One region of the Microbacterium sp. bgisy203 genome, then DNA from elsewhere that is predicted to be linked to it. Evidence: predicted binding sites of a transcription regulator. Region 1 holds the regulator's gene; the other holds the start of a gene.

Region 1 (5,488 bases):
GGAGGATGCGCTCGCTCGAGGCGACGTCGGAGGGGTCGAGTCCGTGACCGGTCCGCGAGAGGGCGATGAGCTCTTCGACGAGCGCTCGCGCGCGCGCGACGGCATCCGCATGCCCGCTCAAAGTGATCTCGTTGCCGCGCACGTGCACTTGCACGTCGGGGTGCTCTCGCTCGACGACGCGCAGGAGCCGGTCCTGCGGCCCGAGCAGCTGGACCATCGCGACGCCGTCGGCGTAGATGCGCTCGACGACCTCGGCGGTGTCGGGCCCGGTCTCGGGAGCGTCAGCCACCCAGGCTCCCTTCGGTAAGGCCGCCGGCGAGGACATGGGCGTGGACATGGAACACCGTCTGCCCGGCGCCCTCGCCCGTGTTGAACACGAGGCGGAAATCGCCGTCGCCGTACTCGGCGGCGACGGTGTTCGCGAGCCCGACCATCTCCGTGAGGAGCGCCGGGTCTCCCGCGGCGAGCTCGACGACGTTCCGGTACTGCGGGTCTTTCGGGATGACGAGCAAATGCACCGGCGCCTTGGGCGCGATGTCGCGGATCGCGAAGACGTTCTCGGTCTCGGCGATGATCTCAGAGGGGATCTCCCCCTCGAGGATCCGGGTGAAGATCGACGGCTCGCTCATGCCTCCCAGTCTATGGGCCGGTGCCCGGCCGGTGGCGGGGCACCCTCGCTCAGCGGGCTCCGGAGCGGCGGCTACCAGCGGCCGAGGCGGGCGTTCAGGAGTGCGAGCGCGGCGGGCCCTGCCGTCGAGGTGCGCAGGACGGTGTCGCCGAGGCGTACGAGCGTAGCGCCGGCATCCTGCAGCGCGTCGAGCTCCTCCGGGGTGATGCCACCCTCGGGGCCGACGACGAGCACGATGTCGCGCTCGACGTCGTCGAGGACCAGCGTGGACAGCGGGGTGGATGCCGTCGGCTCCAGCACCAGCAGGCGCGCGTCCGCGCGCCGCGCAAGCTGCGCTGACGTGACCGGCTCCGAGACGGCGGGAACCCACGCACGGTGGGCCTGCTTCGCCGCTTCGCGCACGATCTGCTGCCAGCGGGCGACGCCCTTGAGCGCCTTCTCGGCCGACCAGCGCGAGACGCTCCGCGATGCCTGCCACGGCACGACCTCGTCGACGCCGAGCTCCGTCGCCGCCTGGATCGCGAGCTCGTCGCGGTCGCCCTTCGCGAGCGCCTGCACGAGCACGAGCCGGGGGGACGCCGCGGACACGTCCCGGCGTGCGTCGACCCGGACCATGACGCGCTTCGGCGCGACCTCTGTCACCGCGCCGCTCAGCCAGACCCCACGGCCGTCGCCGACCGTGACCTCTTCGCCGACGCGCACGCGGCGGACGACGGCGGCGTGGTGCGCCTCGCCGCCCGACAGCTCGACGGTCGAACCGGCCACGGCGCCGGCGACATGCGCCGCCTGCGCATCGTCGACGAGGAAGTGCAGCGCCATGATGTCTTCCGGGGTCAGCCGCGGAAGCGGTCGCGGAGCTTCGAGAACAAGCCCTGGTGGAACTGGGCCAGCTGCGGCGCGGGCGCCTTCGTCTTCTTCGCGAAGTCCTCGATGAGGGCGCGCGACTTGGCATCCAGCTTCGTGGGCGTCACGACCTGCACGCCGACCCGCAGGTCGCCGCGGTTGCCGCCGCGCAGCGGGGTGATGCCGCGACCCTTGATCGTGAGCACGTCGCCCGACTGCACACCCGCGCGTACCTCGAGGTCGACTTCGCCGTCGAGCGACGAGATGGTCGTCGCGGCGCCGAGGATCGCGTCGGGCATCGAGACCTCGAGCGTTGCGAGCAGGTCATCGCCGTCGCGGCTGAAGACGTCGTCGTGGGCGACGGTGATCTCGAGGTACAGGTCGCCGTTCGGACCGCCGGCGGGGCCGACCTCGCCCGAGCCGGGCAGCTGCAGGCGCAGCCCCGTCTCGACGCCGCCGGGGATGTCGACCGACACGGTGCGGCGTGCCCGCACGCGGCCCTGCCCCTGGCACGTCGCGCAGGGGTACGGGATCGTCGTGCCGTAACCCTGGCACGTCGTGCACAGCTGCGAGGTGACGACGTTGCCGAGGAGACTCCGGACCGTGCGCTGGACCTGGCCCGAGCCGTGGCAGATGTCGCACGTCACCGGCTGGGTGCCCGGCTGGCAGCACGAGCCCTCGCACGTCTCGCAGAGCACCGCGGTGTCGACCTCGATGTCGCGGTGCGTGCCGAAGACGACGTCCTTCAGGTCCAACGTGACGCGCACCAAGGCATCCTGGCCCCGCTCGCGTCGCGAGCGCGGACGGCCCTGGCGTGAGCCGCCCCCTCCGAAGAACGTCTCGAAGATGTCGCCGAACCCGCCGAAGCCCGCTGCGCCTGCGCCGCCGAACGGCGACCCGTCGCCGCCGATATCATAGCGCTGACGCTGCTCGGGGTCGCTGAGGACGTCGTAGGCGTGGGTGACGAGCTTGAAGCGCTCGGATGCGTCCGCGCCGGGATTCACGTCGGGGTGGAGTTCGCGTGCGAGACGCCGGTACGCCTTCTTGATCTCTTCGGGGCTCGCATCGCGCGAGACGCCGAGTACTTCGTAGTGGTCGGCCACGATCGCCTTTCCTGCCCCGGAGGGCACGATGGGTGTCTGTCGGGCGCGCCTGTCAGCGGGACGTGTCGTCCTCGTCGAGCAGGCGGCTCAGATAATGCGCGACGGCGCGGACCGCCGCGAGGTTGGTGGGATAGTCCATGCGGGTGGGGCCGAGCAGACCCACGCGCGAGCGGGTCCCGGCGCCGTCGTAGTCACTCGTCACGACGGATGCCTCAACGAGCCCGAACGGCGCGTTCTCGCGCCCGATCGACGCGGCGAGCCCCTGCTCGTCGGCGACCATCTCCCCCATGAGGCGAAGCAGGGTCACCTGCTCCTCGATGGCCTCCAGCAGCGGGTAGATGCTGCCGCGGAAGTCGCCCTCACGCTTGGCGAGGGTCGCGCTTCCGGCCATCACGAGCTTGTCCTGGCGGAAGTCGTCGAGCTCCTCCGCGACGATGCGGGCAACGGTGCGCACCGCCTCGTCGACGCGCGTGTGCGCGGGCGCCGAGGCCGTCAGGTCGGCGATCGCCTGCGCCGCGTCGGCGACGGGCTTGCCGGTGACGAGAGCGGCGATGGATGCCTTGACCTGCGCGACCTCCTCGGCATCCAGCTCGCCCTGTAAGAACGCGACGCGCTGTGAGACGCGCCCCGTGTCGGTGACGACGATCACGACGACGCGCGTGCCGCCCAGGTGCACGAACTCGACGTGCGACACGCTCGCGCGCGCGACCGACGGGTACTGCACGATCGCGACCTGGCCCGTCAGCTGCGTGAGCGCGCGGACGGTGCGGGTGAGCAGGTCGTCGAGGTCGACCGCCTCGGTGAGGAACGTCGAGATCGCGGCGCGCTGCCCGCCCGAGAGGGGACGGAGCTCGGCGAGGTGATCGACGAAGACGCGGTAGCCCTTGTCGGTCGGGACGCGCCCGGACGAGGTGTGCGGGGCGGCGATCAGCTCTTCGTCCTCGAGGAGGGCCATGTCGTTGCGGATCGTGGCGGCGGACACCCCGAACTGATGGCGATCGACGATCGCCTTGCTGCCGACCGGTTCGTTCGTGTCGACGTAGTCCTGCACGATCGCGCGGAGGACGCGCAGGCCGCGTTCCGAGACCATCGCTTCCTCCTCTGCACACGTGACAGGCGCCGATCTGGCACTCCAGGTGTTCGAGTGCCAATCCTAGCGCGAGCACCCTAGGATGAGCCGCATGCGCGCCGATGCCTCCCCTCGCCCTGTCGTCACGACCACCCGAGGCGACGTCGTCGGCACCACCTCCGACGGCATCGACCGCTACCTCGGCATCCCTTACGCCCTCCCGCCGTTCGGTGAGCGCCGCTTCGCCCCGCCGGTGGCTCCCCCGGCGTGGACCGAGGCGCGGGATGCCTCGGCCCACGCCGCAACCGCGCCGCAGGATCCGTACTTCGGCGCGATCGGCGAGCTGCTCGGCTCCGTCGAGATCGCGGGCGATGACATCCTGACCGTCGGCGTCTGGACCCCGTCGGGAGCGGCGCCGGGCTCGCTGCCCGTCTTCGTCTGGTACCACGGCGGGGCGCTCGAACGCGGCAGTGCGGCGCTGCCGGCGTACGACGGGACGACCTTCGCCCGCGACGGGCTTGTCTACGTCTCGGTGAACCATCGCGTCGGGGCGGAGGGTTTCTCCGTGCTCGAGGGCGCTCCACGCAACCTGGGTCTGTCCGACGCCGCTGCGGGCCTCGAATGGGTTCGGCGCGAGATCGCCGCGTTCGGGGGGCGACCCGGAGCGCATCACGATCGTGGGCGAGTCGGCGGGCGGATCGCTCGTCGCGGCGCTCCTCGCGCGCCCCGACACGGCCGACATCCCGGTCGGCGCGATCATCGAATCGGGGCCGCTGGAGGCACAGCCCGCCGAGCGTGCGGGCCGTGTGACCCGTGCGATGGCGAAGGCACTGGGCGTGCCGCCGACCCGAGACGCGTTCGCCGCGCTGTCGCCGCGTGACCTGCTCGACGCGCGCCGCCGCCTCGCGGAGGGATCCTCGCCGCTGTCGGGGACACCGGGCTACGCGCTCGCCCTCGACCCGGACAGCCTTCCCGTCTCGCCCGATCAGGCCCTGCGCACGCTCGGGATCCCTCTCGTGATCGGCACGAACACAGACGAGTACCGACTGTGGTTCACGCCCGCGCAGCTGGTTGCCATCAGCCCGTTCCGGCTCGCGCTCGCGCGCCTGGCGGCACGTGTGCCGCGCGCGGCGGTGCGCGCGTACCGCGACGCTCTGCCGGGTGCGAGTGCGGGCGAGATCCTGGGCCAGATCGTGACGGACCGCGTGCTGCGGGGGCCGGCGGTCGCGGTCGCATCCGCCCGCAGCGCGCCCACCTACGTGTACGAGTTCGCGTGGCGGAGCCCCGTGCGGGAGCTGCGGGCCGCGCACGCGATCGAGATCGGATTCGTGTTCGATCGGGTCGAGGCCTCCGACTGGCAGCAGATCGTCGGTCCCGGCGCTCCGCGTGAGCTCGCGGCCCGCATGCACGCCGACTGGGTGAGGTTCGTCGCCTCGGGAGGGCCGGGCTGGCCGCGCTTCTCGCCCGACCGTGTGACCCGGATCTACGATGTGCCCGTGCAGGACGAGCCGCTGCGCCGCGCGGCCGCGCTCGACGCGCTCGCGAGCTGACGCCCGACGCTTCTCAGGCCGGCTGACGCCCGACGCTTCTCAGGCCGTGAGGGCGCGGACGACGGCATCGGCCAGCAGCCGACCGCGCCGCGTGAGGATGACGCGCCCGCGGAGCGCCGCGGGCCCCTCGATCAGGCCGTCCGCGATGAGGGATGCCACGGCGTGGCGGCCCTCGCCCTGCAGCTCCGAGACCGGCAGCCCCTCCGCGATGCGCGAACGCAGCAGCACGCTCTCGAGCCGGCGCGCGCTCTCATCAGGGCGCTCACGCGCCGCGGCGGGCGAGTCCCCCGAGGCG
Region 2 (5,488 bases), on a different contig from region 1:
GGCCGTTGTAGGTGTCGGGCATCGATCGGCGGATGCCGCGGTTCTGGTCGCTGTCGGGGAACACCGCGACGATCGTCTCCACGACCCGCAGCCGGCTCGTGCGATCATCGGCGCGGGTGAGCACGTAGTCCGCGTCGAACGAATCGAATGTGAGGTCGTCGACGTCGCCGGGAACGGCGGAGAGGCCCGGCTCCGAAGCCGACGCCTCGAGCGCCGGAGCGGCCGCCGCGGCGGCACCCGTCGTGAGGGCGAGTGCGGCGTCGACGGCGGCGAGGAGGGTGATGACGCGCACGCGGAGCATGCCTTCAGACTATGCGCGACGGTGAAGGGCGGTCCCGCCGCCGGGGCCGACGCCGGGCCGACGCCGGGCATGCGCGAGCGCGCATTACAGTGGAGCGATGACCGATCGCCGCCTCGCCGTCGCCGCCTGGGAGAACCTGTTCCGCGCGCAGCACGAGGTCTTCGCGGAGCTGAGCGACGACTTCACCGGCGGTGAGCTCTCCCAGGCCGAGTACGACGTGCTCCTGACTGTCGCCCGGAGCGACGACCACGCGGCGCGCCTGCGCGATGTCACGGCGAACATGCTCATCAGTCAGCCGAGCGTCTCGCGCCTCGTCGACCGGATGGTCGCGCGGGGGCTCCTCAGCAAGTGCCCCGATCCCCACGACGGGCGCGGCGCGATCGTCCGCGCGACCGACGAGGGGCTCGTCGCCTTCCGCAAGCTCGCCACGACGCACGGCCGGTCGATCGCCGACCGCATGTCGGTGCTCACCGACGACGAGCTGACCCAGCTCGAGGCTCTGACGGCGAAGCTTCGCGGGGTCTGACGCTCCCTCGGCTTCCGTCCGCACACGCTGTCACCAGCGGTTGTGCACGTCTTCCGCGAAACCCGCGATGCCCTCGAATGACACGGACCGCGCGGCACCCGCGGCATCCGTCCACGAGAACGTGCCCGACCACTGACCGAAACACTGATCGGTGCGCGAGGAGAGGATGCCGAGGTTCGTCCGCGACGTCTTGTCGAAGAAGGGCGTGAAGACGGCGTCGAGCCCGCCGCCGGTGATGCGCCAGGGCCGAAGCGGCGCAGCGAGGTCGTATTCCCACCGCACCGGCACGGAGATCTTGTGCATCGTTCCGCCGACGAGGACGCCGTTCTCCGTCGAGCCGGTGCCGTCGGTCCACCGTCCGCCGAGTTGGATGCCGATGCTCCGCCCGTCGGCGAGGGCGCCCGACCCGGCGCCCCAGTTCCACGCGACGTCGTACGGCCAGCGCCCCCGCCCGTGGTCGAGCACGGCCCACGAGCCCGGCCCGACGTCGTGCGAAACGCCGTCGGTCACGATCACACCCGATGCCGGGAGCGCAACGTCCTTCACGGTGTACTGGAAGAGCCGGTTCGTCCAGGGGACGACGACGGCGAGCAGGTCGTGACGTTCGGGGCGGGTCACGGTGACATCGAACGAGGCATCCGGCATGACGGCGTGCAGCCGCCATACCCGCCCGTCGTCCGCGGGTGTGACGCTGACCGCGAGGTCTTTCGCGTGCGCGAGGGCGATGCCATCACCGAGCGAGGGTGGGAGGGTGACGTCGCGGGCGGGGATGACCGTCGCGTTCCGGCCCCACGAGCGGCCGGTCGCGCGCTCGAAGATCCACACCTCGTGGACGGCGGCATAGTCGAGGGAGGAGATCGTGAGCGCCGCGATGTGAGTCGGTGTGATGACGTTCCAGTACTCCCACCGCTTGTTGCGCCCCCAGCCGGGGACGCGCACGCCGTGCCGCGCCGCGATGCCCGACGTGTCGACGAGCGGGCGACGCGCCCAGCCGATCGCGGCATCGTTGAGCGATCCGTTCGGGAGCGTGAGAGCGACCGGTTCGGTGAGTTCCCGCTCGGGGCGTTCATCAGCCGTGGGCGGGGCGGGGCGTTCGCCGGCCGCGGGCGGGGTGGGTTTCGGGACAGGCTCGGTGGTCATCGGCATCCTCGTCGACGTCCTGCGCGCCTCGGGCGGGCGGCGGGTGATCCGATTCTATCGATCGCCTGTGTGCTCCTGGCACCCGCGCGCGCACACGCGCACGCGCACGCTCGCGCAAGTGTCGGCGCAGATCGTCCTCACCGCGGAGAACGTCGGCGCAGATCGCGCCCATCAGGCGCAGTGGGGGCGATCTGCGCCGACGAAACCCCTCGCGGTGGCACCCAGAACCGCCCCGCTCCGTGCGGACGCGGGGCGGTTCGGGGGGCGTGAGCCGCGGGGCTCAGGCGCTCTTCAGTGGTCGATCACTGGTCCAGGTCACTGGTCGACGGGCTGGGGCGCCTGGTCGGACTCGTGGGCCTGGATGGTCTCGTGCGCCGGGGTGGACGCCGCGCCGTCGGCGACGACCTGCACCTTGCGGGGCTTGGCCTTCTCGCTCACGGGGATCGTGACGGTGAGGACGCCGTTGCTGTATGTCGCGGCGATGTTCTCGGTGTCGATGCCCTGGCCGAGGTTCAGCTGGCGCAGGAAGCTCGCCGCCTCACGCTCGCGGGTGATCCACTTGACGCCGTCGCCCTCGGGCAGCGTGCGCTCGGCGCGGATCGTGAGCAGCTGGCCGTCCACGTCGATGTCGACCGAACCCGGGTCGATGCCCGGAAGGTCGGCGCTCAGGACGTAGTGGTCGCCGTCACGGTACAGGTCCATCGGCATCCGGCGCGGGCCGCGGCGCGTGTCGAAGAGGCCCGACGCGAGGCGGTCGAGGTCACGGAACGGGTCATACGTGGCCATTGTTCTCTCCCTTGTTCTGGTGGCCCGGCGGGCGCCGGACCGGTGGTCTCAAAGTTGAGCCTTTGCGGCTCAAGTGCTCTCAGATTAGCACTCTCGGGGGGCGAGTGCCAGCCGTTCTCGCACGGCGAACGATGCGGGTGGCGGGGTCGCAATTCGTGGGCGCGGATCGTCGTCTCCTGCGGTTTCGTCGGCGCGAATCGTCGGCATCCTGGAACATGAGCGCGATCTGTGCCGACGTTCGCGTGCCGCCCATCGACTCCTCCCCAAGAAGCGATGTGCGCCATCCCTCCACAGATTCGCGATGCAGGACGTCACACGGCGTCGCGGGCGAGCAGGGTGTGGGGATGCCTCGACCGCCGCAACCACTCCCCCTCAGCCTCGGGACCTCATTCACCCACGCCGAAGCCCTCGCCGCGGGCGTGACGCCCGGGCGCCTTCGAGGTCGGGACCTCGAGCGCCCGTTCCACGGCGTGCGCATGCGCCCGGCGCCCGCCGACGAGACCGACGACGGTCCGCTCACGCTCGATCGCCGTCGGCGCGAGCGGGTGCGGAGGCGGGCGGTCGCCGTCGCTCCCACCCTCAGTCCGCACGCGATCTTCGCGGGCTGGACCGCCGCGGCGCTCTGGGGTGCGCCTCTGCCCGACGACTTCGACCCCGACGGCGATCTGTGCGTGGCGACACCGCATCCGGTCCGGGCACCGCGGGCTGCGGCATCCGATCTCACGCGCTGCGCCCGCACCTGATCTCCACCGTCGATCTCGGCGGGCTGCGCGTGTCGAGCCCCGCGACGACCTGGGCGATGCTCGGTGGCGAGTGCGGCGAGCGCTGGCTCGTCGTCGTCGGCGATCACCTCGTGCGTGTGCCCCGCGACGACCGAGGCACGCCGGTGCCCTCAGCCCAGCTGACGACGATCGAGATGCTACACGCGGCGGCGATCGAACCGGGACGGCGGAATCGGTCGCACCTCTTGGGAGCGCTCGATCGGGTCAGGGTCGGCAGCAGCTCGCGACTCGAGACCGAGTACCGGCTGGATGCCGAGGCCACCGGGCTCCCCCCGATGGAGCTCGATGTCGAGATCCGCGACGTGGGCGGTCGGCTCCTCGGCATCGCCGATAGCGTGTATCCGCGCTATGGCGTGATCGTCGAGGTCGAGGGGGACCACCACCGCACGAGTCGACGACAGTGGAATCGCGACATCGATCGCATCGCCGCGTTCACGGGCGAGGGGTGGGACGTCACGCGGCTCACGGGAGCGCGCGTGCGCGGCGGCACCGCACCCGACGTCGTCGCAAGCGCTCTGCGCCGACACGGGTGGCAGGGGTGACCTGGCGGGGGAGTCCGCGGGAGTTCGTCGGCGCGAATCGTCGGCATCCTGGAGAATGTCGGCGTGATTCGTCCTCACCCTGACCGATGAGCGCGATCTGCGCCGACGAAATCCTGGCGGCGGCGCGGCGCGGGTCAGCACTCGATGACGTTGACCGCGAGACCGCCCTCGCTCGTCTCCTTGTATTTGTGCGACATGTCGATGCCGGTCTGGCGCATCGTCTCGACCACCTGATCGAGGCTCACGAAGTGCTCGCCGTCGCCGCGGAGGGCCAGGCGCGCCGCGGTCACGGCGGTCGAGGCGGCGATCGCGTTCCGCTCGATGCAGGGGATCTGCACGAGGCCGCCGACGGGGTCGCAGGTGAGGCCGAGGTGGTGCTCCATCGCGATCTCGGCGGCGTTCTCGATCTGCCGGTTCGTGCCTCCCATCACGGCGGTGAGCCCGCCGGCGGCCATGGCGCACGCCGACCCGACCTCGGCCTGGCACCCGCCCTCGGCGCCCGAGATCGACGCGTTCGCCTTGAAGAGAGACCCGAGCGCCGTCGCGGTGAGCAGGAAGCGGCGGATGCCGCGACGTCGGTTCGCCTCGGCGACGGATGCCGCGTCGGCGCGCGCCTTCACGGCATCCGCGCTCGGGGCGTCGCCGGCCGAACCCGAAGCACCCGCGCCCGCGTCAGCCGCCTCGTCCGCGCCATGCAGGCCGAGCAGCGCCGACCCGACGAGCTCGCCGTAGGGCGTGACGGCGGTCGAGGACCCGAGGCCCGAGTCGGCGAGGAACCGCCACCAATACATCGCGACCGCCGGCACGATGCCCGCCGCCCCGTTCGTCGGAGCGGTGACGACTCGGCCGCCGGATGCGTTCTCCTCGTTGACGGCGAGCGCGAACGCGCCCAGCCATTCGCCGGGGAGCTCGCGCCCCGACTCGGCCTCGGCGCGCTCGAGCTGCAGGCGGATATCGTTCGCACGACGCTTCACGCGCAGGATGCCGGGAAGCTCGCCTCCGGTCGCAAGGCCCGCCTCGACGCACGCGGTCATGGCATCCCAGATCGCGTCGAGCCCGGCGGCGACCTCGCTCTCACTCCGCAACGCCTCTTCGTTGCGGCGCGCGGCCTCGGCGATCGTGAGGTGCTGCTCGTCGCACAGCGCGAGCAGCTCGGCAGCCGAGGCGAACGGCAGCGGGTAGGCGACCGCATCGACGGCCGGGGGCTCGCCCTCCCGCCGGATGAACCCGCCGCCGATCGAGTAGTAGGTCTGCTCGGCGAGCTCGGCGCCCGCGGCGTCGAACGCGCGGAGCGTCATCGCATTCGGGTGCCCCGGCAGACGCGTCCGCGGCGCGAAGGCGACGTCGCTCTGCGCGAAGGGCACGGGCGTCCGGCCGTCGACGACGAGCGGTGCGCCGTCGGTCCACCTCG

The links. The regulator HrcA, encoded in region 1, represses chaperone genes, less so after heat shock. The targets are predictions, from matches to a motif close to TTNGCACTCGNNNNNNNCGAGTGCNAA.
Region 2: the regulator HrcA is predicted to act here: its motif matches at 2,838-2,864, upstream of AC3ENQ_RS06225 (Hsp20/alpha crystallin family protein).

The regions. Positions count from the first base shown of each region.
Region 1 is NZ_JBYIPF010000001.1:154,151-159,638, forward strand. It holds gene AC3ENQ_RS00710 (PhoH family protein) at 1-217, opposite strand, end outside; gene AC3ENQ_RS00715 (histidine triad nucleotide-binding protein) at 282-629, opposite strand; gene AC3ENQ_RS00720 (16S rRNA (uracil(1498)-N(3))-methyltransferase) at 701-1,447, opposite strand; gene dnaJ (molecular chaperone DnaJ) at 1,462-2,574, opposite strand; gene hrcA (heat-inducible transcriptional repressor HrcA) at 2,627-3,664, opposite strand; partial or broken gene AC3ENQ_RS00735 (carboxylesterase family protein) at 3,756-4,232, shown strand; gene AC3ENQ_RS00740 (carboxylesterase family protein) at 4,321-5,193, shown strand; gene hemW (radical SAM family heme chaperone HemW) at 5,233-5,488, opposite strand, start outside.
Region 2 is NZ_JBYIPF010000003.1:78,708-84,195, reverse strand. It holds gene AC3ENQ_RS06240 (DUF2207 family protein) at 1-301, opposite strand, end outside; gene AC3ENQ_RS06235 (MarR family winged helix-turn-helix transcriptional regulator) at 399-827, shown strand; gene AC3ENQ_RS06230 (DUF2804 domain-containing protein) at 858-1,967, opposite strand; gene AC3ENQ_RS06225 (Hsp20/alpha crystallin family protein) at 2,283-2,753, opposite strand; gene AC3ENQ_RS06220 (hypothetical protein) at 3,098-3,496, shown strand; gene AC3ENQ_RS06215 (hypothetical protein) at 3,421-4,077, shown strand; gene AC3ENQ_RS06210 (L-serine ammonia-lyase, iron-sulfur-dependent, subunit alpha) at 4,212-5,488, opposite strand, start outside.